DNA from 2 places in the Streptomyces sp. NPDC088400 genome. Region 2 is predicted to be linked to the other one. Evidence: predicted binding sites of a transcription regulator. Region 2 holds the regulator's gene; the other holds the start of a gene.
What was found. The regulator HrcA, encoded in region 2, represses chaperone genes, less so after heat shock. The targets are predictions, from matches to a motif close to TTNGCACTCNGNNNNNCNGAGTGCNAA.

Region 1: the regulator HrcA is predicted to act here: its motif matches at 9,704-9,730, upstream of groL (chaperonin GroEL).

What each region holds. Positions count from the first base shown of each region.
Region 1 is NZ_JBIVMZ010000008.1:247,674-262,863, forward strand. Features, by position in the region: gene ACIQD6_RS21705 (cytochrome P450) at 1-1,232, shown strand, start outside; gene ACIQD6_RS21710 (alpha/beta fold hydrolase) at 1,495-2,283, shown strand; gene ACIQD6_RS21715 (winged helix-turn-helix transcriptional regulator) at 2,280-2,639, shown strand; gene ACIQD6_RS21720 (MFS transporter) at 3,013-4,365, shown strand; gene ACIQD6_RS21725 (zinc-binding alcohol dehydrogenase family protein) at 4,561-5,553, opposite strand; gene ACIQD6_RS21730 (hypothetical protein) at 6,338-7,222, shown strand; gene ACIQD6_RS21735 (Uma2 family endonuclease) at 7,219-7,803, shown strand; gene groL (chaperonin GroEL) at 7,913-9,538, opposite strand; gene ACIQD6_RS21745 (cold-shock protein) at 9,945-10,148, opposite strand; gene ACIQD6_RS21750 (ubiquitin-like small modifier protein 1) at 10,526-10,801, opposite strand; gene thrC (threonine synthase) at 10,882-12,180, opposite strand; SAM riboswitch class I at 12,198-12,328, opposite strand; gene ACIQD6_RS21760 (glucosyl-3-phosphoglycerate synthase) at 12,496-13,485, shown strand; gene ACIQD6_RS21765 (trehalose-6-phosphate synthase) at 13,602-15,065, shown strand.
Region 2 is NZ_JBIVMZ010000004.1:52,895-68,084, forward strand. Features, by position in the region: gene lepA (translation elongation factor 4) at 1-1,794, shown strand, start outside; gene ACIQD6_RS11525 (AMP-dependent synthetase/ligase) at 2,114-4,018, shown strand; gene ACIQD6_RS11530 (two-component system response regulator) at 4,202-4,786, opposite strand; gene ACIQD6_RS11535 (SpoIIE family protein phosphatase) at 5,056-7,155, shown strand; gene hemW (radical SAM family heme chaperone HemW) at 7,299-8,531, shown strand; gene ACIQD6_RS11545 (Uma2 family endonuclease) at 8,637-9,224, shown strand; gene ACIQD6_RS11550 (DUF3097 domain-containing protein) at 9,202-10,026, opposite strand; gene ACIQD6_RS11555 (MBL fold metallo-hydrolase) at 10,115-10,858, opposite strand; gene hrcA (heat-inducible transcriptional repressor HrcA) at 11,107-12,123, shown strand; gene dnaJ (molecular chaperone DnaJ) at 12,124-13,263, shown strand; gene ACIQD6_RS11570 (nitronate monooxygenase) at 13,657-14,736, shown strand; gene ACIQD6_RS11575 (16S rRNA (uracil(1498)-N(3))-methyltransferase) at 14,733-15,190, shown strand, end outside.

The sequences.
Region 1 (15,190 bases), on a different contig from region 2:
ACTCGCCGGCACCCGTCACCGAGCCGCCGGCACCCGTCACCGAGCCGCCGGCACCCGTCATCGACATGCCCGTCCCGCCCCCGGGAAGCATGGGTCCTCCCGAGGAATACGCGCGGCTGCGCGAGAGCTGCCCCGTGGCCAGGGTCCGGCTCCCGATGGGCGCCACCGCCTGGTACGTCACCCGGTACGACGACGTCCGGGACCTGATCGCGGACTCCCGGCTCATCAGACCGACCATCAACGACTGGCCGCCCCGCCCCGACGAACCCACCGACCGGGGGCCCGCCCTCACCACGATGATGGAACTGAACGGCCCCCAGCACACGGCACTGCGAAAAGCCCTGGCCGAGCCGTTCAGCGTCCGGACCATCCAGCGCCGGCTGCCGCGCATCCGGCGGTCGGCCGACCGCCTGCTGGACGCGTTCGCCGACGGCGACCGGCCGGGCGATCTGGTCGGCGGATACCTCGAACCCTTCCCGCTCCTGGTGATGTGCGATCTGGTGGGCATCCCGTACGAGGACCGCGACTACTTCCTGCCCATGGCGGACGCCGCCCTCGGCGCACTGGTCACGCTGGAGGAGGGGCGCGATGTCACCCGCCCGCTACGCGAGTACATCCGCGCGCTGGTGGACCGCAAACTGCGCGAGCCCGACGCCGACCTGCTGACCACGTTGGTCCGCGAGTGCGGACACGGCACCCTGCACGAAGAGAGCGTGCTGAGCTTCGGACTCTCCATGCTCGTCGCCGGGTACCGGACCAGCACCATGTTCCTGGGCAACGCCGTGGTGGCCCTGCTGACCGAGCCAGGACGGTACGCCCGGCTGCGCGACGACCGCGGCCTCATGCCCGGCGCCGTCGAGGAACTCCTGCGGTACATACCGGTGATGAACGGCGTCGTACTCCTCCAGGCGGTCGAGGACATCGAGTTGCGTGGCCGGACGATCCGCGCGGGTGACGCCGTACTGCCCGTGATCGCCTCCGCCAACCGCGACGAAACCGCGTTCCCCGCCGCCGACCAACTCGACCTGCACCGAACAGCCAACAACCACCTCGCCTTCGGCCGAGGAACCCACAACTGCCCCGGCTCACACCTCGCACGCGCCGAACTCACCGTAGGCCTCGAAGCACTACTCGACCGCCTCCCCCACCTCCACCTCACCGAAGAACGACACCCCACCTGGGACGACGAATCCCCGAGCAAATCACCACTGACCCTCCCGGTCGGCTGGTGACGGTTCGGGAAGCTGGCGACTACTCGCCTTCTCCTTGAGGATTGTGCGGCCGGGGCCACAGGATGTTCGGAGGGAACGGGCGAGGTGGCGCCCTTCCGCCGGTAGGACGATGGTGGAAGGGGGAGGGGCCGTATCCGTGCGGGGACACGGAGACACGGGGACACGGGGACACAAGACCCGGGACACAGGGACGGGACCCGGGCCCCGGAGTCACAAAGGCACACAGTCGCGGGGACACGGAGTCGCGGAGGCCGGAGGCGCGGTGGTGGCACTGGAGTGGACGAATCACGACGTGGACGGGCTGCTGGTCCGCGAGGTGCGCGACCCCGCGGTGATAGAGGAGCAGGGTCGAATAGTCCTGGTGCCCGGCTCGCTGCACGGCTGGTGGGCCTTCGAGCGGTGGATGCCGATGTTCGCGGAATCGGGCTGGACCGCGCTCGCCATGTCCCTGCCCAACCACACCGGCTCCCGCGCCCTCGCCGACGCGGAGTATCTCGCCCGTACGCCCGAGGACTACGCGACCGACGTACTGACCGTCCTGGACCACGCGGCCCCGCCGGCCGTCCTGCTCGGCCACAGCATGGGAGGCCTGGTCGCCCAGCTCGTGGCGGAGCGGCACCCGCTCGCCGCGCTGGTGCTGGTCTCCTCCGTCGGGCCCGGCCAGCTGGGACCGATGCGCTCGACGTCGTACCCGACGGACCGGCCGGTCACCATCACCCGCGAAGAGGCGCGCGAGCAGTGGTTCCAGCACATATCCGAAGCGGATCTCGACACCGTCATGGCACGTCTGAGCCCCGAATCCCCCACCGTGGTCAACGACTACAGCGCGGGGACGATCTACATCGACACGGGCTCCATCCACTGTCCGGTACTGGTCGTCGGCCCCGAGAAGGACCACACACCGGTTCACGACACCCGTAGTGTCGCGAGCCTGTACGGAGTAAATCCCGTACTCGTACCGGACGTCGGCCACGACCTGATGCTGGAGGACGCGGGTCTCCCCACGGCCTCCACCATCACGCACTGGCTCGACGGCCACGCCAGACGGTGAGGGAAAGGCTCACGGAGTACCTGGGGCCGCTGGAACTGGTTGGGGCACGCTGGATCATCGAGAGCCTCGACCAGTTGCGGACCCAGCTGGAGGGCATCAGCCACAAGATACTCACCCAGACCCTGCGCGGACTCGAACGGGACGGGCTGGCGCACAGGACCGTGTACGCCGAGGTGCCACCACGCGTCGACTACCGCCTCACCGAGGCGGGCGGAACACTGCGCGAGACGGTCAACGGCAGGTGCGCGTGGACCCGCCGGTACCTGGACGAGATCGAGGCGGCCCGACGACGCTTCGACGCGAAGGACGAGGACAAGGGCCAGGACAAGGGCAAGGACACCGGAGCCGGCCAGTAAGAGGTCGCGCGGTAAGTGCTCCGCGACGACGTTCCCCATGCCCAGGAAGCTCTGGCGAACGGGCCTGCGAGTGACGACATGAGACGTCAGGCAGGCGCCTGACCCGGGTGCCTGCTCCCTGGTAGCGTTCACCGCATGTCTGCCGCTTCGTGCGCGGCCGCTTGTGCCGCAGTGACCAGGACATCCCGCTAGCGGCGGGACGTTCGACTCACCCTTCTCCTGAACGTCCAGTCGCTTCGTGATCAGTCCGGAGCGGCACGTTCGTGCTGCTCAGAACTTTTTCTGAGCGACGGAGCACCTGATGTTCCCAGACATCCTTTCTTTCCGCGGGCACAGCCCGTCCCCGGCACGCGCATGGCTGGTGCTGTGCGCGATGTCCATGCTGCAGTTCTTCATCGCGGTCGACGTGACCGTGGTCAACATCGCCCTGCCCTCGATCGGCGCCGACTTCGACGTCGACGGGCACACTCTGACCTGGGTCGTGGTCGGGTACACGGTCACTGGTGGCGGGCTGCTGATGCTCGGTGGCCGGCTGAGCGACCTGCTCGGGCGGCGGCGCGTGCTGCTGCTCGGCACCGGCCTGTTCGGCACCGCGTCCCTGCTGGCGGGGCTGGCCCCCACGTTTGCCCTGCTGGTGGTCGCGCGCCTGCTGCAGGGCGCAGGTGAGGCCATCGCGCTGCCCGCCGCGATGGCCACCATCGTCCTGTCGTTCCCCGAAGGTCCGAGCCGGTCCCGGGCCCTGAGCGTGTGGGCGGCGGTGGCCAGTTGTGGTCTCGTCGTCGGGTTCGTTCTGTCCGGAGTCATCACCGCCCACCTGGGCTGGCGGTGGATCTTTCTGGTCTCGGTCCCATTCATCCTGATCGTGCTGCTGGCGGCCGTTTTCCTGGTTGAGGGCGACCGGCCCGTGGCCAAGGATGCCTCGCCGCTGGACCTTCCCGGCGCGCTGCTGCTGACCGCTTGCCCGCTGCTGTTCGTCTTCGGCGTGGTCGAGGCGGGTGAACCCGGAACGCCCGCATGGGTGATCCCGGGGGCGCTGGCCGGGGCGGTGGCCGCCGGAGTCGGGTTCGTGCGGGTCGAGGCACGCTCGCACAACCCGCTGCTGCCGCTGCGCTTCTTCGCCAACCGCACGCGTGTGGTGGCCAATCTGGCCACGATGCTGCTGAGCGGGGCGTTGTCGACCTCGTTTCTGCTGTTCACCTTCCATCTACAGGACCAGTTGGGCGTCGGCCCGCTCGGCGCGGGTCTGACGATGTTGCCTCTGGCGGTCTCGCTGATCGTGGTCTCCATGCTCGTGCCCCGGCTGCTGGGCCGGTGGGGAGCACGCACATGCGTGCTTGCCGGCATCGGGTTCACCACGGCCGCGATGGCCGCGATCGCGCTCGTCTCGGCCCTGCGGGCAGGCGGCGTAGCGATGATCCCGCCCATGCTCCTGATCGCGGCCGGGATGGGGTTCGGCATCGTGGGGCTCCAGTACCTCGCGGTCAGCGGCGTCACCGAGGACGATGCCGGGACCGCTTCGGGCGTCCAGCGCGCGGCTGACCAACTGGGCGGTGCGACCGGAGTAGCAGTCTGCGTCGGGGTCGGGTTCGCCCCGTCCCTGCACTCCTTCGATCCGTTCCTGGTCGCCGCCCTGCTGGCCGTCATGGGACTCGTGACTGGTGCGGTCGTGGTCTGGCGCATGCCCGCGCCCGTTCCCGCAGCGGCCCCGCAGGCACAGGTCGGGTGACTTTCGCCCCGTAGGGGTGTGCCGCCTTGGCAATCGGATCGGCACACCTAGGGGACTGGCCGGTCAACCCTACGGGACTGGCCGGTCAACGCCCTCTACGGCCGGGCGACGGCTTACCGGTGGGAGCGCCGCCTGCCCGACCTCCCTGGCCTACCCGCGCGACCTCTAAGTCCGGCAGCCGCTCAGAACCGCAGGTCAGAGACACGTAGGCGTCAGGACGAGCTTGCCGAACACGGCTCCCGACTCAAGCTTGTCGTGGGCGCGCGACGCGTCCCCGAGTGACAGTTCCTCGTCCACGACACCGCGCAGAGCGCCTCGGGCAGCGAGCTCGAAAATCGCCTTCAGCCCCGATCGCATCCGCTCGGGGCTGAAGGACCGCATGCTGAGCATGAGCAGCGAGGGGGACTGGTAGAAGCGCCCCCGCAACCCCGAAGCGAAGTCGGGGCCGGGCATCCCGCCGGCCGCGCCGCACAGGACGTACCGGCCGTTGGGCCGCAACCGGCCGATGTGGCGGGCGAGATCGGGGCCGCAGACGGGGTCGATGACAATGTCGTACGTGGCGCCCTCGGCCCGGGCGCGGTCCTCGCCCGGGGCGCGGTCCTCGCCCAAGCTTCGGTTCAGGACGGTGGATGCCCCGAGCCCCAGGAGACGTTCGCCGCGTGCCGCCGAACTCGTCACAGCGGTCACGACGGCGCCGAAATACGCTCCCACCTGCGTGGCCATCAGCCCGACGCCACCGCCCGCCCCACGGACCAGGACACATTCCCCGGCCGCCACCTGTGCTCGCTCCAGCATGAACAGGGCTGTGAGCGCGTTGCCTCCGAGGGCGACCGCCTCCGACGCGCTTACCTGAGCCGGGAGTTCGGCGAGGGCCGCGTCCGTACGTACCGTGACCAGCTCGGCGTAGCCGCCGCCGTCCGGCAGTACCGCGAAGACGCGGCGGCCGAGCCACGCGTCGTCCACACCGTCACCGGTCGCGGTGACAACACCTGCCGCCTCCGTCCCCGGCACGAAGCCCGGTTCGGGAAAGCGGGCGAACTCCCCCCGCCGGGAAGCGATATCGGTGTGCCCGACGCCCGAGGCTCGGACCGTGATCTGGATCTGCCCCGGCCCGGGGACGGGGTCAGGGAGATCTACGAGGCTCAGACTGCCCGAGCCGTCGAACGAGTCCACCACAACGGCCTTCACAGCCAGGGCCGGCCCTTCCCTCCGGAGCCTTCCCCGGCTCACACCGAGGAAGGCCACAGCACGCGGAGACACAACGCTGGCGACTACAGACCGGCCAAGAGAGCCGCGACCTGGGGCGCGATACCGGCCACCGCACCAAGCACGATCCCGACCACACTGTCGAGCAAACCGCCAACGATGGGCAGGCCCATGACTACTCCTTCAGTTTGTCACGCCGTCATTACCGACGGTGAACATACCTGCTGAATCGGCCCTCACGGCCGTCCCGCCGGACCCACTGGCCCATTCGGCCGCCACGACTGCCGGTGCGATCCGCCGGACGTGGAGCCCGGATACGGAGCCCAGGACGTGGAGCCCGGACGTGGAGCCCGGACGTGGAGCCCGGACGTGGAGCCCGGATGTGGAGCCCGGATGTGGAGCATCGCCCCCCCCGGAGCTCAAGCCCCGCGCTCCGAGCCTTCTTTGTAAGGATTGGCAGGAGGGTTTCAACCCACCCACCCTCCCTGCCTCGGGTGTTGACTTTTCGTGACCGGCTTGCCACGCAGGGTTGCGACGCTCTAGCGTGCCCACAGAGCGAGAACAAGAAACCAGAGCAACCGAGCAAGCCCAAGCAAGGCCCGGGCAAGACCCCCAGCAACAAATCAGCCCCCGCCGGTGCACCAAACACCTGCGAGGGCCTGACCAACAAGATCGACGCCTAGTCACGAAAGGCGATCCCATGGCTGACACCCAGCCTAGTGCCGCCCCGCGCCCCGCGCAGCTACCTCCGCCGACGTCTCACCCCATGGCCAGCCCCGGCTACGGCAAGCGTTCGACACCCGGCCAACTGCCCCGCACAGCAACCGATTTCGCGCACCTGCCGCCCCGAGAGGCAGCCGTCGCCGCGTTCATCGACCGGCTTCCGGACGGTACGGACATGTCGGTGAAGGCCCTCGCCAGACTGCTCCCGTACGGCCAGTGCGCCCTGCGTACCGCCCTGCGCCACATCCAGACCGCCGGTCATCTGCGGCGCGGCAGAGAGCACGTGACCGGCTCGGGCAGCGCGCGCTGGGTGACGCGGACGTGGTTCTCCCGTACCGCGCGCGGCAACGACTGGTGGGCGGCGTTCAGTTCGGGCGCCGTACCGGACGAGGCCGCCACGCACGACGTACCGGACGATGCCGACCCGCGACAACGGCCGTCCGCACAGGCCCCGGCCCCCACCCGCTCCCGCGCCTTCATCCTGCTCGCCGCGCTCGGCCGCAGCGTGCCCGCCATGTCGCTGTCCGCCGCCGACTGCGTGGCCCTGGAGCCCCTGGCCGCAGCCTGGTTCGAGCGGGGCGCCACCGAGAAGGACGTCCTGAACGCCCTCACCGCCGGGCTCCCGGTCCCCGTCCACCACGCGGCCTCGCTCGCCCGTTCCCGGCTGACGTCCAAACTCCCGCCCGAGCCGATCCGCGTCCCCCGCCCGGCGCTGCGCGTCCTGGAATGCGCGAAGTGCGGCGCGCCCGGACGCCCCGAAGCGCTCCTCGCGGGCGAGTGCGCCCCCTGCCGTGGCGAACCGGCCCCCGTACTCCGTACCACCAAGCTCCCGCCCACCCAGGTCCACACCCTGGCGGCCGAGGCCCGCGCGGCCGTCCGCCCAACCGGCCGCTCAGCCGTCCGCCCACCCGAAAGGACTCACGCATGACCGTTCGGTCCCCCAGCACTCACCGCGCCCAGATGTCCACCGAGGACTTCGAACAGGTCGCTCGTGCGGCTCCCGAGACGGTGACGTTCGAGTTCATCAACGGGAGAGTCGAGGTCAAACCGGCGACAGACGGTGACCACGGAGAAATCTTCATGTGGCTGCTGCGGCAATGCCTACGGCACCGCCCTGAACTGGCGTTGTATCCGAAGCAGGGCTTGGCGGTGGAGACGTTTTACGGAGACCGCGCCCGCCCGGACGGAGCCCTCGCGCCGGTGGACCATTTCGCGGGTCAGGGCGAGTGGAGTGACCCCACTGGCGTCCTCATGGCCCTCGAAGTGACCTCTTACGACTACGAAACGAACCTCCGCGACCGCGTCGAGAAGCGTGACGGCTACGCGGCGGCCGGTATCCCCGTCTACCTGCTCATCGACCGGGACACGGAAGAACTGGCCGTGTACAGCGATCTACGAGGGGGCGTGTACGAGAGCCGCACCTTGCATCCGTACGGCGCCACGGTCAAGCTCCCGCACCCCGTCTCCATCACCCTGGAAACCGAGAAGCTCAAGGACTACACCCGCTGAGGACTACACCCGCTGACGAAGCCACTGAAACGCCCGAGGGCGGCACCCCCTCAACAGGGGTACCGCCCTCGGTCACTTCAGACCATGGACCAGGTCCGAGCCGTCAGGCTCAGAAGTCCATGTCACCGCCCGGCATACCGCCGCCGGCCGGGGCCGCGCCGGCCTTCTCCGGCTTGTCGGCGATAACAGCCTCGGTGGTGAGGAACAGCGCCGCGATGGAGGCCGCGTTCTGCAGAGCGGAACGGGTCACCTTCGCGGGGTCGATGATGCCCTCGGCGATCATGTCGACGTACTCGCCGGTCGCAGCGTTCAGGCCGTGACCGACCGTCAGGTTGCGGACCTTCTCCACGACGACGCCGCCCTCAAGACCACCGTTGACGGCGATCTGCTTGAGCGGGGCCTCCAGCGCGAGCTTGACGGCCTGCGCACCGGTGGCCTCGTCGCCTTCGAGCTCCAGCTTCTCGAAGACCGAGGACGCCTGGAGCAGAGCCACGCCACCACCGGCGACGATGCCCTCCTCGACGGCGGCCTTGGCGTTGCGCACCGCGTCCTCGATGCGGTGCTTGCGCTCCTTGAGCTCGACCTCGGTCGCGGCGCCGGCCTTGATGACGGCCACGCCGCCGGCCAGCTTCGCGAGGCGCTCCTGGAGCTTCTCGCGGTCGTAGTCCGAGTCGCTGTTCTCGATCTCGGCGCGGATCTGGTTCACGCGACCGGCGACCTGGTCGCTGTCACCGGCACCGTCGACGATGGTGGTCTCGTCCTTGGTGATGACGACCTTGCGGGCGCGGCCCAGCAGGTCCAGGCCGGCGTTCTCGAGCTTGAGGCCGACCTCCTCGGAGATGACCGTGCCACCGGTGAGGATGGCGATGTCGTTGAGCATGGCCTTGCGGCGGTCACCGAAGCCCGGGGCCTTGACGGCGACGGACTTGAAGGTGCCACGGATCTTGTTGACGACCAGGGTCGACAGCGCCTCGCCCTCGACGTCCTCCGCGATGATCAGCAGGGGCTTGCCCGACTGCATGACCTTCTCGAGCAGCGGAAGGAGGTCCTTCACGTTGCCGATCTTGGAGTTGACGATCAGGATGTACGGGTCGTCCAGGGACGCCTCCATACGCTCCATGTCGGTGGCGAAGTACGCCGAGATGTAGCCCTTGTCGAAGCGCATACCCTCGGTGAGCTCCAGCTCCAGACCGAAGGTCTGGGACTCCTCGACGGTGATGACGCCTTCCTTGCCGACCTTGTCCATCGCCTCGGCGATGAGCTCGCCGATCTGGGTGTCGGCGGCGGAGATGGAGGCGGTCGAAGCGATCTGCTCCTTGGTCTCCACGTCCTTGGCCTGCTCCAGCAGGGCACCGGAGACGGCCTCGACGGCCTTCTCGATGCCGCGCTTGAGGGCCATCGGGTTGGCGCCGGCTGCCACGTTGCGCAGGCCCTCACGGACGAGCGCCTGGGCGAGCACGGTCGCAGTGGTCGTACCGTCGCCGGCGACGTCGTCCGTCTTCTTGGCGACTTCCTTGACCAGCTCGGCGCCGATCTTCTCGTACGGGTCCTCGAGCTCGATCTCCTTGGCGATGGAAACACCATCGTTGGTGATCGTGGGGGCGCCCCACTTCTTCTCGAGGACGACGTTGCGACCCTTGGGACCAAGGGTGACCTTGACGGCGTCGGCGAGCTGGTTCATCCCGCGCTCGAGACCGCGCCGTGCCTCCTCGTCGAACGCGATGATCTTGGCCATGTGAAGTGGTCCTCCCGGACAGATGGGGTCTCCCCTGCTCGAACGGAGCTGAGAGCTTGGGGAAGGATTGCTCCGGACCGCGCTGGCGCCCGCGACGGACGGCCTGAGAACCGTGTGGTTCCTTGCCCCACCGGCTCTTCGGGCCTCACCGACCCGGTCCTAAAGTTGTCACTCTCACTTGCAGAGTGCTAACGCCAATAATTAGCACTCGACCCCCGAGAGTGCAAGCGCCTCGAAGAGGCATCGATGGGGGCGGTGGCCGGGAGACGGATGGGCGCAAGCGCCTCGAAGCACCGCCGTCGACCCGGACGCGGCCAGGGAACGGGGACGCACGAAGGGCCCGTACCCCATGTGCTGGGATACGGACCCCTCGGCGTGAGTGCGTCGGTGGCCGATCGCGCCGGGATCAGACGGCGAGCTTGACCATGTCCGCCTGCGGACCCTTCTGGCCCTGCGAGATCTCGAACTCCACTCGCTGACCTTCTTCAAGGGTGCGGTAACCGTCCATCTGAATCGCGCTGTAGTGGACGAAAACATCCGCACCACCGTCTACCGCGATGAAGCCGTAGCCCTTCTCCGCGTTGAACCACTTGACGGTGCCCTGAGCCATGCCTAACTCCCCTAGTACTGGTCCTCGGGAGGACCACACTTCGCGCCGTAACGCGTCGACCGCGGCTGAATGTATCCGCCCAACTGCCCTCTGCAACAGGTCAATCGGACGAGAAATCCGGGCATGGCTGAACACGCATAGTGATCAATTCACTGCGTTCCGGGGCAAGTCGGGCCGGGCAAAGTGCGCGTACGGCACATAGGGCACCAGGACTTCGCCCCGATGTTGTCGCGTTCTCGTATGCGCTCGGGGCGAGAAATGTAGGGGCGTTCCCATACTCTACCGTGCTCAACCATTCAGAATGGCCCCCTCCGCTTCTCGTGCGGAGGGGGCCATTCCGGTCGTGCGATACCGATACCGCGCCAGGAGGCGTCGGGTCAGCCTCCGGCGACCGCCGGGATGATCGAGACGCCGGCCCCGTCCGGGGTGGCGGTCTCCAGGCCCTGCTCGAAGCGGACGTCGTCGTCGTTGACGTACACGTTCACGAAGCGGCGCAGCTTGCCCTGGTCGTCCAGGACGCGGGCGGCGATGCCGGGGTGCTCCTTCTCCAGGGACTGGATGACGTCGGAGAGGGTCGCGCCCTCCGCCGCGACCTCGGCCTGGCCACCGGTGTACGTACGGAGGATGGTGGGGATGCGGACCTTGACGCTCATGGTGGGGCCTTTCTTGAGTACGAGGTGCGAGTGCGGGGGCGCGGCCACGGATGGTGGCGGGCGGCGGCCGGCGGTGGCGCTCAGTGGGCCAGACCGGCGGCGCGGAACGCGTCCAGGCTCGGGCGGATGGTCGCCGAAGGCCCGGTCGTCGGAGCCACGGCGTCCAGCGTCTTGAGCCCGTCGCCGGTGTTGAGGACCACGGTCGTCAGCGTCGGGTCGAGCAGACCGGCGTCGATCAGCTTCTTCGTCACGCCGACGGTCACGCCGCCCGCCGTCTCCGCGAAGATCCCCTCGGTGCGCGCCAGCAGCTTGATCGCGTCCACGATCTGCTCGTCGTTGACGTCCTCGACCGCGCCGCCGGTGCGGCGGGCGATGTCCAGGACGTACGGGCCGTCGGCCGGGTTGCCGATCGCCAGGGACTTGGCGATGGTGGCCGGCTTCTGCGGCCGTACGACATCGTGGCCCGCCTTGAAGGCGGTGGACACCGGCGAGCAGCCCTCGGCCTGCGCGCCGAAGATCTTGTACGGCTTGTCCTCGACCAGGCCCAGCTTGATCAGCTCCTGAAGACCCTTGTCGATCTTCGTGAGCTGCGATCCGGAGGCGATCGGGATGACGAGCTGGTCCGGCAGCTGCCAGCCGAGCTGCTCGCAGATCTCGTACGCGAGGGTCTTGGAGCCCTCGCCGTAGTACGGCCGGAGGTTGACGTTGACGAAACCCCAGCCCTCGCCCAGCGGGTCGCCGATGAGCTCGGAGCAGAACCGGTTCACGTCGTCGTAGTTGCCCTCGATGCCGACCAGTTCACCGCCGTAGACGGCGGCCATGACGACCTTGCCCTGCTCCAGGTCGTGCGGGATGAACACGCAGGAGCGGAAGCCGGCCCGGGCGGCGGCGGCGCCGACGGCGCCGGCCAGGTTGCCGGTGGAGGAGCAGGAGAGCGTGGTGAAGCCGAAGACGCGGGCGGCTTCGACGGCGATGGCGACGACGCGGTCCTTGAAGGAGTGCGTCGGGTTGCCGGAGTCGTCCTTGATGTGCAGGGAACCGGTGACACCCAGCTCACGGGCCAGGTTGTCGGCCTTGACCAGCTTGGTGAAGCCGGGGTTGATGTTCGGCTTCGTGGCCACATCGGCCGGTACGGGAAGGAGCGGGGCGTAGCGCCAGATGTTGTCCGGGCCCTCCGCGATGCGCTTCTTCAGCTCTTCGGGGCTGCCGCTCGGCAGGTCGTACGCGACTTCGAGCGGCCCGAAACAGCTCGCGCAGGCGAAAATGGGACCGAGGCCGAAACGCTCTCCGCATTCGCGGCACGAGAGGGCGGCGGCGGGTCCAAGATCAACGGACGCACCGGTGTCGGCGTTGTCGTTGGGGACAGTCTGCACAGCCATGGAGGCGAGGCCCTTTCTCCTCATCTTCCTCGTGACGTACTTCGCCACAAGACGGAATTGGCACCTTCCCCACCGTGACCTCTGCATGGTCGGCGGGAGGGTTGCCGGGACTTCAACGGGCCGTTCCCTCAGTCCCTCTGGATGAGCGCTATGGCACCGGAACCTGGATCCGATGCGTTTTTCGGCGTGATGACCCCGGCATGCGGTGGTCATACGCGTTGTTCAAGACTGTAACCGAAGGGGCGGATGGTGGAGATAGTCGTCCGCACCGCGAGATGGATCACGTTCATGGCACACGCTCAGGGAGTTTCGACCGTGCTGGAAGAGGTGGAGCACTGGCTGACCAGGCGTTCCTGGTCAGCGGCAGACCGTACGCTCGACCGGCTTCTGGCGGCGAAGGCCGCGCGCGGCACCACGGTGAGCGTGGTGCTGCCTGCGCTGAACGAGGAGGAAACAGTCGGCGAAATCGTCTCCGTCATCCGGCGCGAGCTGATGGAGAAGGTGGCGCTCGTCGATGAACTGGTAGTGATCGATTCCGGTTCCACCGACCGTACGTCCGAGGTCGCCGGGGCGGCGGGCGCGCGGGTGGTGCACCGGGACAGCATCCTGCCCCGGCTGCCCGCGCTTCCGGGCAAGGGCGAGGTGCTGTGGCGGTCGCTGCTGGTGACGAGCGGTGACATCGTGTGCTTCGTGGACGCCGATCTGAAGCGGTTCTCACCGGACTTCGTGTCCGGGATCGTCGGTCCGCTGCTCACGGATCAGGATGTGCACTTCGTGAAGGCGATGTACGACCGGCCGCTGGGCGGGCCGGGGGCCACCGGCTCACCGGGTTCCCTGGGCTCTCCGGGGGCGGCGAGCGGGCAGGGCGGGCGGGTGACCGAGCTGATGGCGCGGCCCCTGCTCAATCTGCACTGGCCGCAGCTGGCCGGCTTCGTACAGCCCCTGGGCGGCGAGTACGCGGCGCGGCGCTCGCTGCTGGAGCGGCTGCCGTTCCCCGTCGGATACGGCGTGGAGCTGGGGCTGCTGGTGGACACGCTGCACACGGTGGGGCTGGACGCGATGGCGCAGGTCGACGTGGGGGTACGGGTCCACCGCCACCAGGACGACCGGGCGCTGGGGCGGATGGCTGCGGCGATCTACCGTACGGCTCAACTCCGCTTGTCCCGTGGGCACTTGATACGTCCGGTGCTGACGCAGTTCGAGCGGGGCGAGGACGGTTTCGTACCGCGTACGCATGCCGTGGACACGGAGGAGCGGCCGCCGGTGCGGGAGATCGCGGAGTACACGGCCGGGCGCGCGGCGTAGGGGCGCACCGCCGGGGCGGCGGGTGTGCGCGGGGGCGGCGCCGTATGGGCGGACTCACGCGCACCGGACCGCGTCCGTACGTTTGAGCGTTTCCTGGACGGGCTAGGTTTCGGCACATGGCCTCAGAGCAAGCCGCCCAGGTTCTCGTCGCGTCCAACCGTGGCCCCGTCTCGTACACCCTGCGTGACGACGGCGAGCTGGCCGCGAAGCGCGGCGGGGGCGGGCTGGTGTCCGGCCTGTCGGCCATCGGGCCCGATACGGACGCGGTGTGGGTGTGCGCGGCGCTCGGGGACGGCGACCGGGAGGCCGTACGGCGCACGGGCGGCCGGCTCGACACCGCCGACACGGGCGGACAGCGCGTGCGCATGCTGGGCATCGCGCCGGACGTGTTCGCCGACGCCTACAACGGGGTCGCCAACTCCACGCTCTGGTTCGTCCACCACCTGCTCTACCAGACCCCGCTGGAGCCGTCCTTCGGCCCGGAGTTCCGCGCGCAGTGGGCGTCGTACGAGACGTACAACCGCGCCTTCGCCGAGGCGCTGGCCGACGAGGCGGGCGAGGGCGCGGCCGTGCTGGTGCAGGACTACCACCTGGCACTGGTGCCCGGAATGCTCCGGGCGCTCCGGCCTGACCTGCGGATCGGGCACTTCTCGCACACGCCGTGGGCGCCCGTCGACTACTTCCGGATGCTGCCCGACGACATCGCGCGCCAGCTGCTGCGCGGCATCCTCGGCGCGGACCGCGCGGCCTTCCTGACCCGGCGCTGGGCGGACGCCTTCACGGCCTGCTGTACGGAGCTGCTGGGCGGGACCGGCAACACCCGCATCGGGGTGCACGGCCTGGGCGCCGACGCCGACTTCCTGCGCGAGCGCGCGCACCGCCCGGACGTGGACGAGCGTCTGGGCGCGCTGCGCGAGCAGATCGGTGGGGGCGCGAGTACGGGCGGGGGCGCGGACCGGGGCGCGGACGCGGGCGCGGGCACGGACCGGAAGATCATCGTCCGGGTGGACCGTACGGAACTGTCCAAGAACATCGTCCGAGGCCTGCACGCCTACCGCCAGCTGCTGACCGACCGTCCCGAATGGCGCGAGCGCGTCGTCCACATCGCCTTCGCCTACCCGTCCCGGCAGGACCTGAAGATCTACCGCGACTACACCGCCGAGGTGCAGCGCGTGGCCGACGGGATCAACGCCGAATTCGGCACCCCGGGCTGGCTCCCGGTCATCCTCCATGTCCAGGACGACTTCGCCCGCTCGCTGGCCGCGTACCGCCTGGCGGACGTGGCCCTGGTCAACCCGATCCGCGACGGCATGAACCTGGTCGCGAAGGAGATCCCCGTCATCTCGGAGCGCGGCTGCGCGCTGGTGCTGTCGCGGGAGGCGGGCGCGTACGAGGAGATGGGCGAGGACGCGCTGGTGGTGAACCCGTACGACATCACGGCGACGGCGGCGGCACTGCACGAGGGCCTGAGCATGCCGGCGGAGGAACGCGCGGAGCGAGCGAAGCGCCTGGCCGCGACGGCTACGGCGCTGCCGCCGCAACAGTGGTTCCTGGACCAGCTGACGGCCCTGCGTGCGTAGCCGCCCGGCGGGGTTCTGCGCGTAGCCTCACGGCGGGGTTCTGGGTGCGGGGGTTTGTGGTGGGTGCGGGTGCCGGGGGCTCCGGAGGCGCATGTCCGGACTGCATGATTTACGGCGCGTGCGGG
Region 2 (15,190 bases):
GCGCACATCGACCACGGCAAGTCGACGCTCGCCGACCGGATGCTCCAGCTGACCGGAGTGGTCGACCAGCGGCAGATGCGCGCTCAGTACCTCGACCGGATGGACATCGAGCGCGAGCGCGGCATCACGATCAAGTCCCAGGCGGTCCGGCTGCCCTGGGCCCCCAACACGGGTGAGGACGAGGGCACGACCCATGTCCTCAACATGATCGACACGCCGGGCCACGTGGACTTCACCTACGAGGTGTCCCGTTCGCTCGCCGCCTGCGAAGGCACCGTCCTCCTGGTGGACGCCGCCCAGGGCATCGAGGCGCAGACCCTCGCCAACCTGTACCTGGCGATGGAGAACGATCTCGCCATCGTCCCGGTGCTGAACAAGATCGACCTGCCGGCCGCGCAGCCCGAGAAGTTCTCCGAGGAGCTGGCGAACCTCATCGGCTGCCAGCCGGAGGATGTGCTCAAGGTCTCGGCGAAGACCGGTGTCGGCGTGGACGCCCTGCTCGACAGGGTGGTCAGGGACGTTCCGCCGCCGGTCGGTGTCAAGGACGCGCCCGCCCGCGCGATGATCTTCGACTCCGTCTACGACTCCTACCGCGGTGTCGTGACGTACGTCCGTGTCGTCGACGGCCAGCTCAACAAGCGTGAGCGGATCCGGATGATGTCGACCGGCGCCACCCACGAGCTGCTGGAGATCGGTGTCTCCTCCCCGGAGATGACCCCGTCCGACGGCATCGGCGTCGGTGAGGTCGGCTACATCATCACCGGCGTGAAGGACGTCCGTCAGTCCAAGGTCGGTGACACGATCACCACCCTCAGCAAGGGGGCGACCGAGGCGCTCGGCGGCTACAAGGACCCCAAGCCGATGGTGTTCTCCGGCCTCTATCCGCTGGACGGCTCGGACTACCCGGAGCTGCGCGACGCCCTCGACAAGCTCCAGCTCAACGACGCGGCGCTGGTCTACGAGCCCGAGACGTCCGCGGCCCTCGGCTTCGGCTTCCGCGTGGGCTTCCTCGGGCTGCTGCACCTCGACGTCATCCGGGAGCGCCTGGAGCGCGAGTTCGGCCTCGAACTGATCGCCACCGCCCCCAACGTGGTCTACCGCGTGCTGATGGAGGACGGCAAGGAGCACACGGTCACCAACCCGAGCGAGTTCCCCGAGGGGAAGATCGACTCGGTGCACGAGCCGGTCGTGCGGGCCACGATCCTCGCCCCGAGCGAGTTCATCGGCTCGATCATGGAGCTGTGCCAGAGCCGCCGCGGCACGCTGCTGGGCATGGACTACCTCTCCGAGGACCGGGTCGAGATCCGCTACACCCTCCCCCTCGCCGAGATCGTCTTCGACTTCTTCGACCAGCTGAAGTCCAAGACCCGGGGCTACGCCTCGCTCGACTACGAGCCCACCGGCGAGCAGACCGCCCACCTCGTCAAGGTCGACATCCTGCTGCACGGCGACAAGGTGGACGCCTTCTCCGCCATCACGCACCGGGACCAGGCCTACGCGTACGGCGTACGGCTCGTAGCCAAGCTGCGCGAGCTGATCCCGCGCCAGGCCTTCGAGGTGCCCATCCAGGCCGCCATCGGCTCCCGGGTGATCGCCCGGGAGACGATCCGCGCCATCCGTAAGGACGTCCTCGCCAAGTGCTACGGCGGTGACATCTCCCGGAAGCGGAAGCTGCTGGAGAAGCAGAAGGAAGGCAAGAAGCGGATGAAGATGGTCGGCAGCGTGGAGGTCCCGCAGGAGGCCTTCATCGCGGTGCTGTCCAGCGACGATTCCGGCGGCAAGGCGAAGAAGTAGGTACGACGAAGCAGGAAGTACGTACGCCGAAGCAGGAAGTACGTTCGACGTTGCAGGACGTGGAAGCGGTACGAGGAAGTAGGACGAAGGCTGGGTGACGTGGTCGTCCGGTATCCGGTGGGCCCCCGCGCTGTGGCGTGGGGGCCACTGTGGTTCTTGCGGCGGATTCGTCGTGAAGAGGCACCACACTTCCTCTTACGCGCCGGGCGGGTGGCCTCTACTCTGATCACGGATCCACGGTTACTCGCCAGTTAGTTACTCGTCAGTCACACAATCAGTCAGTCAGTTAAGCAGCGCTGCCGCTGGCCCGGAGGATGTCGTGAGCGACACACAGAACCTGATCGACAACCGGCCGCCCTCCGTGGCGACCCTCTTCACCGAGCGAGTGGCGGCCACGCCGGACGCGGAGGCCTACCGCTACCCCGTAGCGGGCGGCCGGAGCGGTCAGGGCGGCCGGAGCGGTCCCGACGAGTGGCGTTCCCTGAGCTGGAGCGAGGCCGCCGAGCGTGTGTACGCCGTGGCCGCCGGCCTGATCGAGTTGGGCGTACGGCCCGAGGAGCGTGTCGCGCTCGCCTCCGCCACCCGCGTCGAGTGGATCCTCGTCGACCTCGGGGTGATGTGCGCGGGCGCCGCCACCACCACGGTCTATCCCTCGACCAACACCGAGGAGTCCGCGTTCATCCTCGCCGACTCGGACAGCCGTGTACTGATCGCGGAGGACGCCGCCCAGGTGGCCAAGGCGCGGGAGCGCCGGGCCGAGCTGCCGCACCTCGCCCATGTCGTCGTGATCGACGCCGCCGACGCGCTGCCCGCCGAGGGCGACCCGGAGGGCTGGGTGCTCTCCCTGGCCGATCTGGAGGAGCGCGGCACGGAGTACCTGGCCAAGAACCCGCAGGCGGTCAAGGAGCGGCTCGCCGCCATCACCCCCACGCAGCTCGCCACCCTGATCTACACCTCGGGCACCACCGGCCGCCCCAAGGGCGTACGCCTGGCGCACGACAGCTGGTCGTACATGGCCACGGCCATCGCGACGACCGGTCTGGTCACCGCGGACGACGTGCAGTACCTGTGGCTGCCGCTCGCCCATGTCTTCGGCAAGGTGCTGACCTCCGGGCAGATCGCGGTCGGGCATGTCACCGCCGTGGACGGGCGCGTCGACAAGATCATCGAGAATCTGCCGGTGGTCCGGCCGACCTATATGGCGGCCGTGCCGCGGATCTTCGAGAAGGTCTACAACGGGGTCGCCGCCAAGGCACGGGCCGGCGGCGCGGCCAAGTACAAGATCTTCCAGTGGGCGGCCGGGGTCGCCCGCGAGCACGCGAAGGCGGCCCAGGACAACTTCCGCCGTACGGGCACGAAGTCCGTGCCGTTCGCCCTCGAGGCCAAGCACCGGGTCGCCGACGCGCTCGTCTACTCCAAGCTGCGTGAGGCGTTCGGCGGCCGGCTGCGCGCCGCGATCTCCGGGTCCGCCGCGCTCGCGCCCGACATCGGCTACTTCTTCTCCGGCGCCGGAATCCACATCCTGGAGGGCTACGGCCTGACCGAGACCAGCGCGGCCAGCTTCGTCAACCCGGGCGAGGCGTACCGCACCGGTACGGTCGGCAAGCCGCTGCCCGGCACCGAGGTACGGATCGCCGACGACGGTGAGATCCTGCTGCGCGGCCCGGGGGTCATGGCCGGATATCACGGGCTGCCGGAGAAGACGGCGGAAGTCCTGGAGTCCGACGGCTGGTTCCACACCGGGGACATCGGGGAGCTGTCGGCGGACGGCTATCTGCGGATCACCGACCGCAAGAAGGACCTGATCAAGACGTCGGGCGGCAAATACATCGCACCGGCCGAGGTCGAGGGGCAGTTCAAGGCGGTGTGCCCGTTCGTCTCCAACATCCTGGTGCACGGCGCGGACCGTAACTTCTGTACGGCGCTGATCGCGCTCGACGAACCGGCCATCCTCGGCTGGGCCGCCGAGAACGGCATGGCGGGCAGGCCGTACGCCGACGTGGTGGCCTCCGCGCAGACCGAGCGGCTGATCGACGGCTATGTGAAGCGCCTCAACGAGGGACTTCAGCGCTGGCAGACCATCAAGAAGTTCCGGTTGCTGCCCCGCGATCTGGACATCGAGCACGGCGAGCTGACGCCCAGCCTCAAGCTCAAGAGGCCGGTCGTGGAGCGGGAGTACAAGGACCTGATCGAGGAGATGTACGAGGGCACGCGGGAGAGCTGAGCCGCACGGCGCGGAGCGGAAGCGGGGCCACCGGGCACGCGGTGTCCGGTCGGGGGCCACCGGCATACGAACGCAGGCAGCTGGCATACGAACGCAGGCCGTCGGCGTACGGTCGCGGGCCACTGGCGTACGGTCGCGGGCCACTGGCGTACGGGCGCCGGGTGCGGGCCGACGTGACGCCGCCTATCTGTCCCGCTCGCGCCGTAGCTCGCCCAAGGTGTCCTCGATCCGGGCCAGTTGCCGCCCCACGAGAGTGAGATCGTTCGGGACGTCGCGCCGTAACGTCTCCTCGATCACCGCCAACCGGCCCGCGATCTCACCCAGATGCTCCTCCTCCCGCGCCAGCATCCGCTCCAGCTGGCGGTTCTTGCGGTGCAGGTCGAGGAAGACGCTGACCTTGGCGCGCAGCATCCACGGGTCGAAGGGCTTGGTCAGGAAGTCCGCCGCGCCCGAGGCGTACCCCCGGAACGCGTAACCGCTGTCGGATTCGGGCCCGTTCAGGAAGATGATCGGGATGTCCTTGCTCCGGTCCAGCCGCTTGATCCGGGCCGCGGTCTCGAATCCGTCCATACCGGGCATGCGCACGTCCAGCAGGATCACCGCGAACGGCTGCCGCAGCAGCGCCCCCACCGCCTCCTCGCCCGAACGGGCCCGTACGAGCGGCTCGTCCAGCGAGGCCAGTACCGCTTCCAGCGCGGCGAGATTGTCCTCCATGTCATCGACGAGAAGGATGCTCGCGCGCTCCGTGGTGGCTGTTGTCCCGCTCATCCCGTCTCCTTGTCCGGCCCCGACTTTCGGCCAGCGAGGCAAGAATGCTCCGTCCGGGGCGGAACCGCACGTCCTTCCCCGCGTTTGGGACCGTGTCGTACGTGGCGGCGTGTTCCGTACGTCCGCACCCCACCCACGGCGGCGGCCCTACCACCAAACCTTGGTCAATATCTGCCAACTTCCATGACTCGGCGCATATGGGCGCGGTCTGTCTGTCACTCTGTCGGGATCGTAAGCGGCACAACGCCAGAACCGGATCAGGAGCCGCAGTGGGGCCCATTCCGATCCCGCGCGAATCCCTTCACCGTCCGGCACCCACGGTGCCGTCACGCGGGGACGCGCGGTCCACATCACGTACCAGCCTGCCGGGCAACCCGCTCGCACCGTCCGCCGCACGCCGCTTCATCCGCGCGGCGCTGGCGGACTGGACCAGCCTCGGGCTGCTCACGACCTGCACCTTCTGCCAGGCGGACGAGAGCTGCCCACCAGGGAGACACAGCACCGATCTGCTCGCGGACGACGCCGTACTGATCGTCGACGAGCTCGTCACCAACGCGGTGGTGCACGCGGGGACCACCGTCGAACTGCTCTGCCGTCTGGAAGCCCCCTCGGCGGGCGTCTCCGGGGAGGAGGACGAGCCGGCCGCACTCGTCCTCGAAGTCTCGGACCACCACCCGTCACGCGCCATACAGAGCGACGCCCGGGAGCAGGAGCCCGGACGGGAAGACGGGCAGTCGCCGGGGCGGGAACCGTCCTCCGGGCTGCCCGAGTACGGCAGGGGGCTGCACGTCGTCACCGCCCTCGCCGAACGCTGGGGCATCACCTACCGCGCCGGGCTCAAGACCGTATGGGCGCGCCTGCCGCTCGAAGGGCGGGACACGGGGCCGGTGCGGGGGACCGAACCGGTACTGCGCCGCGGGTTGCGCGCCGCCGAGATCCTTGCGCCCGCGTACGCGTCCCGGCGCACCGTGCGCGACGATCCGGACTGGGCCGGCCGAGGCGCCCTCTCCTTCCTCGCCGAGGCCTCGGAACTGCTCGCCGGGCAGCTCGACGAGGACCTGGTCGCGGCGCTCGCCGGGCAGCTGCTGGTGCCGAGGCTGGCGGAGTGGTGCGCGGTCTGGCTGGACGGCGAGGGCGCCCAGACGGGCGCCGCGCCCCGGCTCGCCCGGGTCTGGCACGCGGACGAGTCGCGGCTGGAGCGGCTGCGCGCGGTCCTGGAGAAGGAGCCGCCGCGGCTGCCGGACCCGCCGCGCGGGGTGGCGGTACGGGTGCCGTGGCCGGGAAGCTCGGGCGTGATGTCCGACGCCGGGGCCCGAGTGGTCGGTACGGATGACAGCGATACGGATGACAGTGCTACGGACGGCGGCGTGGCTCTCGCCTGCCGGCTGGTCGCGAACGGACGCGTGCTCGGCACGCTGCTGCTCGGCAGGCCGGGCCAGAGCAGCGTCGCCGACGAAGTCACCGTCCTCGTCGAGGACTTCGCGCGACGCATCGCCCTCGCCATCGGCGCCGCCCGCCGCTACACCCGGCAGGCCACCATCAGCCGCGTCCTGCAACGCGGACTGCTGCCCAGCCAGGTCGCGCGGATTCCGGGCGTCGCCAGCTCGCTGGTGTACGAGCCGAGTGACGAGGGGCTAGCCGGCGGCGACTTCTACGACGTCTTCCCGTGCCCGCCCGGCGACCGCTGGTGCTTCATGCTCGGCGACGTCCAGGGCAGCGGCCCCGAGGCCGCCGTCGTCACCGGCCTGGCCCGCCCCTGGCTGCGGCTGCTGGCCCGCGAGGGCTACCGCGTCGGCGCCGTCCTCGACCGCCTCAACCGGCTGCTCCTCGACGACGCCACGGAGGCCGCCGAATCCGCGTCCCTGATGGTCGCCGCGGCGGCCACCGGCCCCGGCTCCCTCCCCGGCCTGTCCTCGGGCACCGCGTCGGCGCCGTCCGAAGGCAGCCAGGCCCGGTTCCTGTCGCTGCTGTACGGAGAGCTGAGGCCGCTGCCGGGCGAGGGCGGCGGCGTACGGTGCACCCTCGCCAGCGCCGGCCATCCGCTGCCGCTGCTGCTGCGGCCCGACGGTACGGTCCGGCCCGCGGCGGAGCCACAGCTGCTGCTCGGGGTGGTCGAGCAGGTCGCTTACGAGAGCAGCACGTTCGACATGGAGCCCGGCGACACCCTGCTCTGCGTCACCGACGGCGTCACGGAGCGCCGCTCCGGTCCGCGGATGCTCGATGACGGCGACGGCCTCGCGCGGGCCCTGGCGGGGTGCGTGGGTCTGACGGCGCAGGGCGTCGCGGAGCGCATACGGCGCGCTGTGCACGAGTTCGCGGAGACGCCGCCGGGGGACGATCTGGCGCTCCTGGTGTTCCAGGCCGAGTAGCCGCGCGAGGCGCGGGGCGGTGGGCGCGGCGGCGGGACGACGGCCCCGTACTACGTACGGGGCCGTCGTTTGCGTCCGGCCCCGTACGGCGCCGCCCATCGGTGGCGTACGAGGACACCCTCGGCGTACGGGACACTGGGGGCATGCCTTCCGCACTGCCCGACGGTGACCCCATGCCCGAGACCGGGGCCCTGCCCCGGCACGCCCTGACGGGTGCGGCGGACCGGCCTCTCGGCTTCTACCTGCATGTTCCGTACTGCGCGACCCGCTGCGGCTACTGCGACTTCAATACGTACACGGCCACCGAGCTGCGCGGTTCGGGCGGTGTGCTGGCCTCCCGCGACAACTACGCGCAGACACTGGCCGACGAGGTCCGGCTGGCCAGGAAGGTGCTGGGCGACGACCCGAGGCAGGTCCGTACGGTCTTCGTCGGCGGCGGTACCCCGACGCTGCTGGCCGCCGACGATCTCGTACGGATGCTCGGGACGATCCGCGACGAGTTCGGGCTGGCCGACGACGCCGAGATCACCACCGAGGCGAATCCGGAATCGGTGGATCCGGCGTATCTGGCGACCCTGCGGGAGGGCGGCTTCAATCGGATCTCCTTCGGGATGCAGAGCGCGAAGCAGCATGTGCTGAAAGTTCTGGACCGTACCCACACCCCCGGCCGGCCCGAGGCGTGCGTCGCGGAGGCCCGCGCGGCCGGCTTCGATCATGTGAACCTCGACCTGATCTACGGCACGCCGGGGGAGACCGACGCCGACTGGCGCGAGACGCTCGTGGCGGCGGTCGGCGCGGGTCCCGACCACGTCTCGGCGTACGCGCTGATCGTGGAGGAGGGCACCCAGCTGGCCCGGCGCATCCGGCGCGGCGAGGTCCCGATGACGGACGACGACGAGCACGCGGACCGGTACCTGATCGCGGACTCGGTGCTCGGGGAGGCGGGCTTCTCCTGGTACGAGGTGTCCAACTGGGCCACCTCGGAGGCCGCCCGCTGCCTGCACAACGAGCTGTACTGGCGCGGCGCGGACTGGTGGGGCGCGGGCCCCGGCGCCCACAGCCACGTCGGCGGGGTCCGCTGGTGGAACGTCAAACACCCCGGCGCGTACGCCTCGGCCCTGGCGGAGGGCCGCTCGCCGGGCGCGGGCCGCGAGATCCTCTCGGCGGAGGACCGCCGGGTGGAACGCATCCTGCTGGAGCTGCGCCTGTCCGACGGCTGCGAGCTGTCGCTGCTGGCCCCGGCGGGCCTCACGGCGGCCCGGCGAGCGGTCGGGGACGGCCTGCTGGCCCCGGAGTCCTTCGAGGCGGGCAGGGCGGTTCTGACGCTGCGGGGACGGCTGCTGGCGGACGCGGTGGTCAGGGACCTGGTGGACTGATCACTCGCCGGGGTGAATCCCCGCGGATCGCGGGTGCGTCTGCCTGGGCTGTTCCTAAGCTGCCGCCGACGGAACGGAAGCGGCGGAAAGCGGAGGCTCACGGAGATGACCGCTGTGGATGCGCGATCGACCACGCGCGCGGCCAGGATCTTCGAGGACATGGAGGTCCCCGAGGGCTACAAGGCGGAACTCCTCAGGGGCGACATCGTGATGGTGCCGGGGCAGGACCGGGTCCACAACGGGATCGTGGAGTCCGTGCAGGACCAGATCCCACGCAAGGACTGGGACCGTATGCAGACGCAGGACATCGCCATTCCGGGCGAGGCGAGTGAGCCCCAGCCCGATCTCGTGGTCCTTGAACTGGGCGCGGTGGAAGGCCCTGGACGGCTCATTCCGGCTTCGGCCGTGACCCTGTTGCTGGAGGTGGTCTCCAAGTCCAGCATCGACCGTGACCACGGCGTCAAGCGTTCCATGTACGCGGCGGGCCGGGTGCCCGCGTACCTGATCATCGACCCGATGGAGGCTCACTGCGTCCTGCTCACCGAGCCGACCGGCAGTGGTGAGGAGGCCGACTACCAGGTGGAGCGGACCACCAAGTTCGGCGACCCCATTCCCCTGGACGTGCTCGGGGTCGAACTGGACACGTCCGGATTCCAGACGCTTTCCCCGGTCAGTTGGCACCGCCGACGGTGACGAAGTCGATCAATTCCTCGACCCTGCCCAGCAGTTCGGGCCGCAGGTCCTTGTAGGAGCGGACCTGGGACAGGATGTCCTGCCACGCCGCCCCCGTGTTCTCCGGCCAGCCCAGCGCGCGGCACACGCCCGTCTTCCAGTCCTCGCCCCTCGGGACCGACGGCCACGCCCCGATGCCCACCGAGGACGGCTTCACCGCCTCCCACACGTCGATGTACGGGTGGCCCACCACCAGGACGTCCGGGCCCGTCACCTCCGCCGCGATGCGGAACTCCTTCGAGCCCGGCACCAGATGGTCGACCAGGACGCCCAGCCGGGCGTCCGGCGCGGGGGCGAACTCGGCGACGACGGCGGGGAGATCGTCGATGCCGCCCAGGTACTCCACGACCACGCCCTCGATGCGCAGGTCGTCGCCCCAGACCTTCTCGACCAGTTCCGCGTCGTGCCGGCCCTCGACGTAGATGCGGCCCGCCCGCGCCACCCGCGCGCGGGTCCCGGGGACGGCGACCGAGCCGGAGGCCGTACGGGCGGGCCGGGCCGGGCCGCCCGCCGTCGGGCGGACCAGCGTCACCACGCGCCCCTCCAGCAGGAAACCGCCCGGGATCAGCGGGAAGACCCGGTGCTTGCCGAAGCGGTCCTCCAGGGTGACCGTCGGACCCTCGGCGGTCTTCTCGCAGCGGATCACCGCACCGCAGAAGCCTGTTGACACCTCCTCGACCACCAGATCCGGCTCGGCGGGGATCTCGGGCGCGGGCGTGGACTTCTTCCACGGGGGCGTCAGATCGGGGCTGTAGCTGCGCATACGGAAGACGATAAGCGGATCGGGCCGGTACGGCTAAGAGGCTGTCCCACCAGGGTCCGACCCCTGCCGGAACGCCCCGCCGGAGCCGCTACACCCCGCCGAAACCCGCCGCCAGCGCGTCCCGTTGCGCCCGTACGAACGCCGCGTCCACCACCGCCCCGTGCCCCGGCACGTACAGCGCGTCCTCACCGCCCAGTGCCAGCAGCCGGTCCAGCGCCGCCGGCCAGTGCGCGGGGACCGCGTCGGGGCCGGCCTGGGGCTCGCCGGACTCCTCCACCAGATCGCCGCAGAAGACCACATCGGGGGAGCCGGTGCCGACGCCCGGCACCAGCGCCGCCAGATCGTGACCGGTGTGCCCCGGGCCGACGTTGGCCAACAGGACCTGACGGCCGCCCAGATCCACCGTCAGCTCCCCGGACACCGCGTGGCGCGGCAGGACCAGCACGTCGACCGCCTCGGCGGCCCGCGCGGCATCGACACCTTCCCGTACGGCGTCCTCGTACAGCGCCGACCGCCCGGCACCGCCCGGAGCCAGCAGTTCCGCCGTGCCGACCGCTCCGTACACCTCGACCCCGGAGAACGCCGCTGTGCCCAGCACATGGTCGAAGTGCGGGTGGCTCAGTGCGACATGTGTCACTCGACGGCCGCCGAGCAGCGACTGGGCCGCCGCCCGGATCGCGGCGCCCTCGCGGACCGTCGAGCCGGTGTCGTACAGGAGGGCCGCGCCGTCCCCCGCCACCAGCCCGGCCGTCGCGTCCCACCTGGGCAGTCGTCGCCGGCCCACCCCCGGGCTCAACCGCTCCCACCCGCACTCTTCCCAACGGACGTTCATGCGAGGACGCTATCCGCAACGACCAGCGTGATCGCGTATGAAACGGGCAGGTTGACCGCAGTAGACCCGCTTGACCACGGGTGATCGCGAACGGCCACGACGATCGCGGGACAGCGTGGTCGGCCGCCCTTGCCCGGGGCGTACCCGACGGCCGTACACTGGCCGGTGGAAGTACTGGCACTCACCGCGCGCGAGTGCCAGAGCAAGGGCCGGACCGGGACCGACGACGACAGCTGGAGGTGTGCGCGATGCTCAGCGAACGCAGACTCGAGGTGCTGCGCGCGATCGTCCAGGACTACGTCGGCACCGAGGAGCCCGTCGGCTCCAAGGCGCTCACCGAGCGGCACAAGCTCGGTGTCTCCCCGGCCACCGTCCGCAACGACATGGCGGTGCTGGAGGACGAGGGCTTCATCGCCCAGCCGCACACCAGCGCCGGGCGCATCCCGACCGACAAGGGCTACCGGCTCTTCGTCGACCGGCTGGCCGGGGTCAAGCCCCTGTCGCCGCCGGAGCGCCGCGCCATCCAGAATTTCCTGGACGGCGCCGTCGACCTCGACGATGTCGTGGGCCGTACGGTCCGGCTGCTCGCGCAGCTCACCCGGCAGGTCGCGGTCGTCCAGTACCCCTCGCTGACCCGCTCGACGGTGCGGCATGTGGAGTTGCTGGCGCTCGCCCCCGCCCGGCTGATGCTCGTGTTGATCACGGACACGGGACGGGTCGAGCAAAGGATGATCGACTGTCCCGCGCCGTTCGGCGAGACCTCGCTCGCGGATCTCCGGGCCCGGCTCAACAGCCGGATCGTGGGACGCCGTTTCGCGGACGTCCCGCCGCTGGTGCAGGACCTTCCCGATTCCTTCGAGCAGGAGGACCGGGGGACCGTGACAGCGGTCCTCGCGACCCTGCTCGAAACCCTGGTCGAGGAGACCGAGGAGCGGCTGATGATCGGCGGTACCGCCAACATCACCCGCTTCGGACACGATTTCCCTCTGACCATCCGGCCGGTGCTGGAGGCACTTGAGGAGCATGTGGTGCTCCTCAAGCTGCTCGGTGAGGCCAAGGACCCGGGCATGACCGTACGAATCGGGCACGAGAACGCCCATGAGGGACTCAACTCCACGTCCGTCGTCGCGGTCGGCTACGGTTCGGGAGACGAGGCAGTCGCCAAACTCGGCGTGGTCGGACCGACCCGCATGGACTACCCCGGAACGATGGGAGCGGTACGCGCAGTGGCACGTTACGTCGGACAGATCCTGGCGGAGTCGTAAGTGGCCACGGACTACTACGCCGTACTCGGCGTGCGCCGCGACGCATCCCAGGATGAGATCAAGAAGGCATTCCGGCGGCTCGCGCGCGAGCTGCATCCGGATGTGAATCCCGATCCGAAGACGCAAGAGCGCTTCAAGGAGATCAACGCCGCCTACGAGGTGTTGTCGGACCCGCAGAAGAAACAGGTCTACGACCTCGGCGGAGACCCGCTCTCCGGAGCCGGGGGCGGAGGCGGCGCGGGTGGCTTCGGCGCCGGCGGCTTCGGCAACTTCTCCGACATCATGGACGCGTTCTTCGGTACGGCGTCGCAGCGCGGCCCGCGGTCGCGGACGCGGCGCGGCCAGGACGCGATGATCCGGCTGGAGATCGACCTCAACGAGGCGGCCTTCGGCACGACCAAGGACATCCAGGTCGACACGGCCGTTGTCTGTACGACCTGTTCGGGCGAGGGTGCCGCTCCCGGCACCTCGGCGCAGACCTGCGACATGTGCCGCGGCCGTGGCGAGGTCTCGCAGGTCACCCGGTCCTTCCTGGGCCAGGTCATGACCTCGCGGCCGTGCCCGCAGTGCCAGGGCTTCGGCACGGTCGTACCGACGCCGTGCCCCGAGTGCGCGGGCGACGGTCGCATCCGGTCGCGTCGTACGCTCACGGTCAAGATCCCCGCGGGCGTCGACAACGGCACCCGCATCCAGCTCGCGGGCGAGGGCGAGGTCGGCCCCGGCGGCGGTCCCGCCGGTGACCTGTACGTCGAGATCCACGAGGTGCAGCACAGCACCTTCCAGCGGCGCGGCGACGATCTGCACTGCACGGTGACCATTCCGATGACGGCGGCCTCACTGGGCACGAAGTGCCCGCTGGAGACGCTGGACGGGGTGGAGGAGATCGACGTACGGCCGGGTACGCAGTCGGGGCAGTCGATCCCGCTGCACGGGCGTGGCATCACGCATCTGCGCGGTGGCGGCCGGGGCGACCTGATCGTGCACGTCGAGGTGATGACGCCGTCGAAGCTGGATCCGGAGCAGGAGAGGCTGCTGCGGGAGCTGGCGAAGCTGCGTGGTGAGGAACGGCCCACGGGGCAGTTCCAGCCGGGGCAGCAGGGTCTGTTCTCGCGGTTGAAGGACGCGTTCAACGGGCGGTAGGGCCTGTCCGGCGGATCTTCGCGGATCAGCCCGTGGCGTCTGGTGCCGTGCATCGCAAGGCGGAGGATCGTCCGCGTACTGGATGTACGTGGACGACTCCGACAACGCGGCGAGGTGCGGTGCCAGGCGTCGCGGGCCCGGGAAGATCCGCCGGACAGGCCCTGGGCCGCTCGTAGTTGGACGAAGTCGTTCGACCGATCGACCGATCGTGGGCCGCCGTCGATGGTCGGCGGCCCGCGCGTGAGGCAGACGCGTGCGAGCCGGGCGTCCAGGGGGCGGGAATCAGCCACCCAGATGCCCGTGCGTGTCGCCTCGCGCACGCCGTGTTCCCCGGCGCATGCCATACGTGGCACCGATTCGGACCTCTCACCGAGGACATGGCACGATGCCTCCATGTCCTCCGCACTGACCGATCTTTGCCGGTATCCGATCGTGCAGGCCCCCATGGCGGGCGGCGCTTCCTGCCCTCTGCTGGCCGCTGCCGTCTCCGAGGCCGGGGGTCTCGGGTTCCTCGCCGCCGGATACAAGACCGCGGACGGCATGTACGAAGAGGTCAAACAGCTGCGCGGGCTCACCGGCCGGCCGTTCGGCATCAATCTCTTCATGCCGCAGCCTCACTACGCCGACAACGCGGCCGTCGAGGTCTACCGGAACCAGCTCGCCGGTGAGGCCACCTGGTACGAGACACCGCTCGGCGACCCCCAGGCCGGACGGGACGACGGCTACGAGGCCAAGCTGGCCATACTGCTCGACGACCCGGTGCCGGTGGTCTCCTTCACCTTCGGCTGTCCGACCCGGACGGTTCTCGACGCGTTCGCCCACGCCGGTACCTTCACCGTGGTCACGGTGACCACCCCCGAGGAGGCCCAGACCGCTCAGTGGTCCGGCGCCGACGCGGTGTGCGTACAGGGCATCGAGGCCGGCGGACACCAGGGCACGCACCGCGACGACCCGGCCACCGACGGTGCGGGCATCGGGCTGCTCTCGCTGGTGTCCCAGGTCAGGGAGACCGTGCAGATCCCGGTCATCGCCGCCGGCGGGCTGATGCGCGGCGGGCAGATCGCGGCGGTGCTCGCGGCGGGCGCGGACGCGGCACAGCTCGGTACGGCGTTCCTGGTGTGCCCCGAGTCCGGGGCGAACGCGCTGCACAAGCAGGCCATGACCAACCCGCTGTTCGTACGGACCGAACTGACCCGGGCCTTCTCGGGCCGCCCCGCCCGCGGCCTCGTCAACCGCTTCATGCGCGAGCACGGCCCGTACGCCCCGCCCGCCTACCCCGAGGTCCACCACCTCACCTCCGGACTGCGCAAGGCCGCGGCCAAGGTGGGGGACGCGCAGGGCATGGCGCTCTGGGCGGGACAGGGCCACCGGATGGCGCGCGACCTGCCGGCCGGCCGGCTGGTCGAGGTCCTCGCGGGCGAACTCGACGCGACCCGGGCGTCGTTCATGCCGGGCCTCGGCAGCGCCTCGTGACCGCTCCGGTCTTCGTCGTAGGAGACGGCGGACCCGGCGCCCTGGCGGTGGGGACGGTCACGCTCGACGGCCCCGAAGGTCGGCACGCCGTCTCCGTACGGAGGTTGCGCGTCGGCGAGGAGGTCGTGCTGACGGACGGCGCGGGCACCGGCGCGTACGGAACGGTCGCGGCCGTCGAGGGCAAGGACCGGCTGGACGTCGAGGTCACGGAGGTGCGGACCGAGGAGGAGCCCTCGCCCCGGATCACCGTCGTCCAGGCCCTCCCCAAGGGCGACCGCGGGGAGTTGGCCGTCGAGACGATGACCGAGACCGGTGTCGACGCGATCGTGCCGTGGCAGGCCGCGCGCTGCGTCACCCAGTGGAAGGGCGACCGGGGCGCCAAGTCCCTGGCCAAATGGCGGGCCACGGCCCGGGAGGCGGGCAAGCAGTCGCGCCGGCTCCGCTTCCCCGAGGT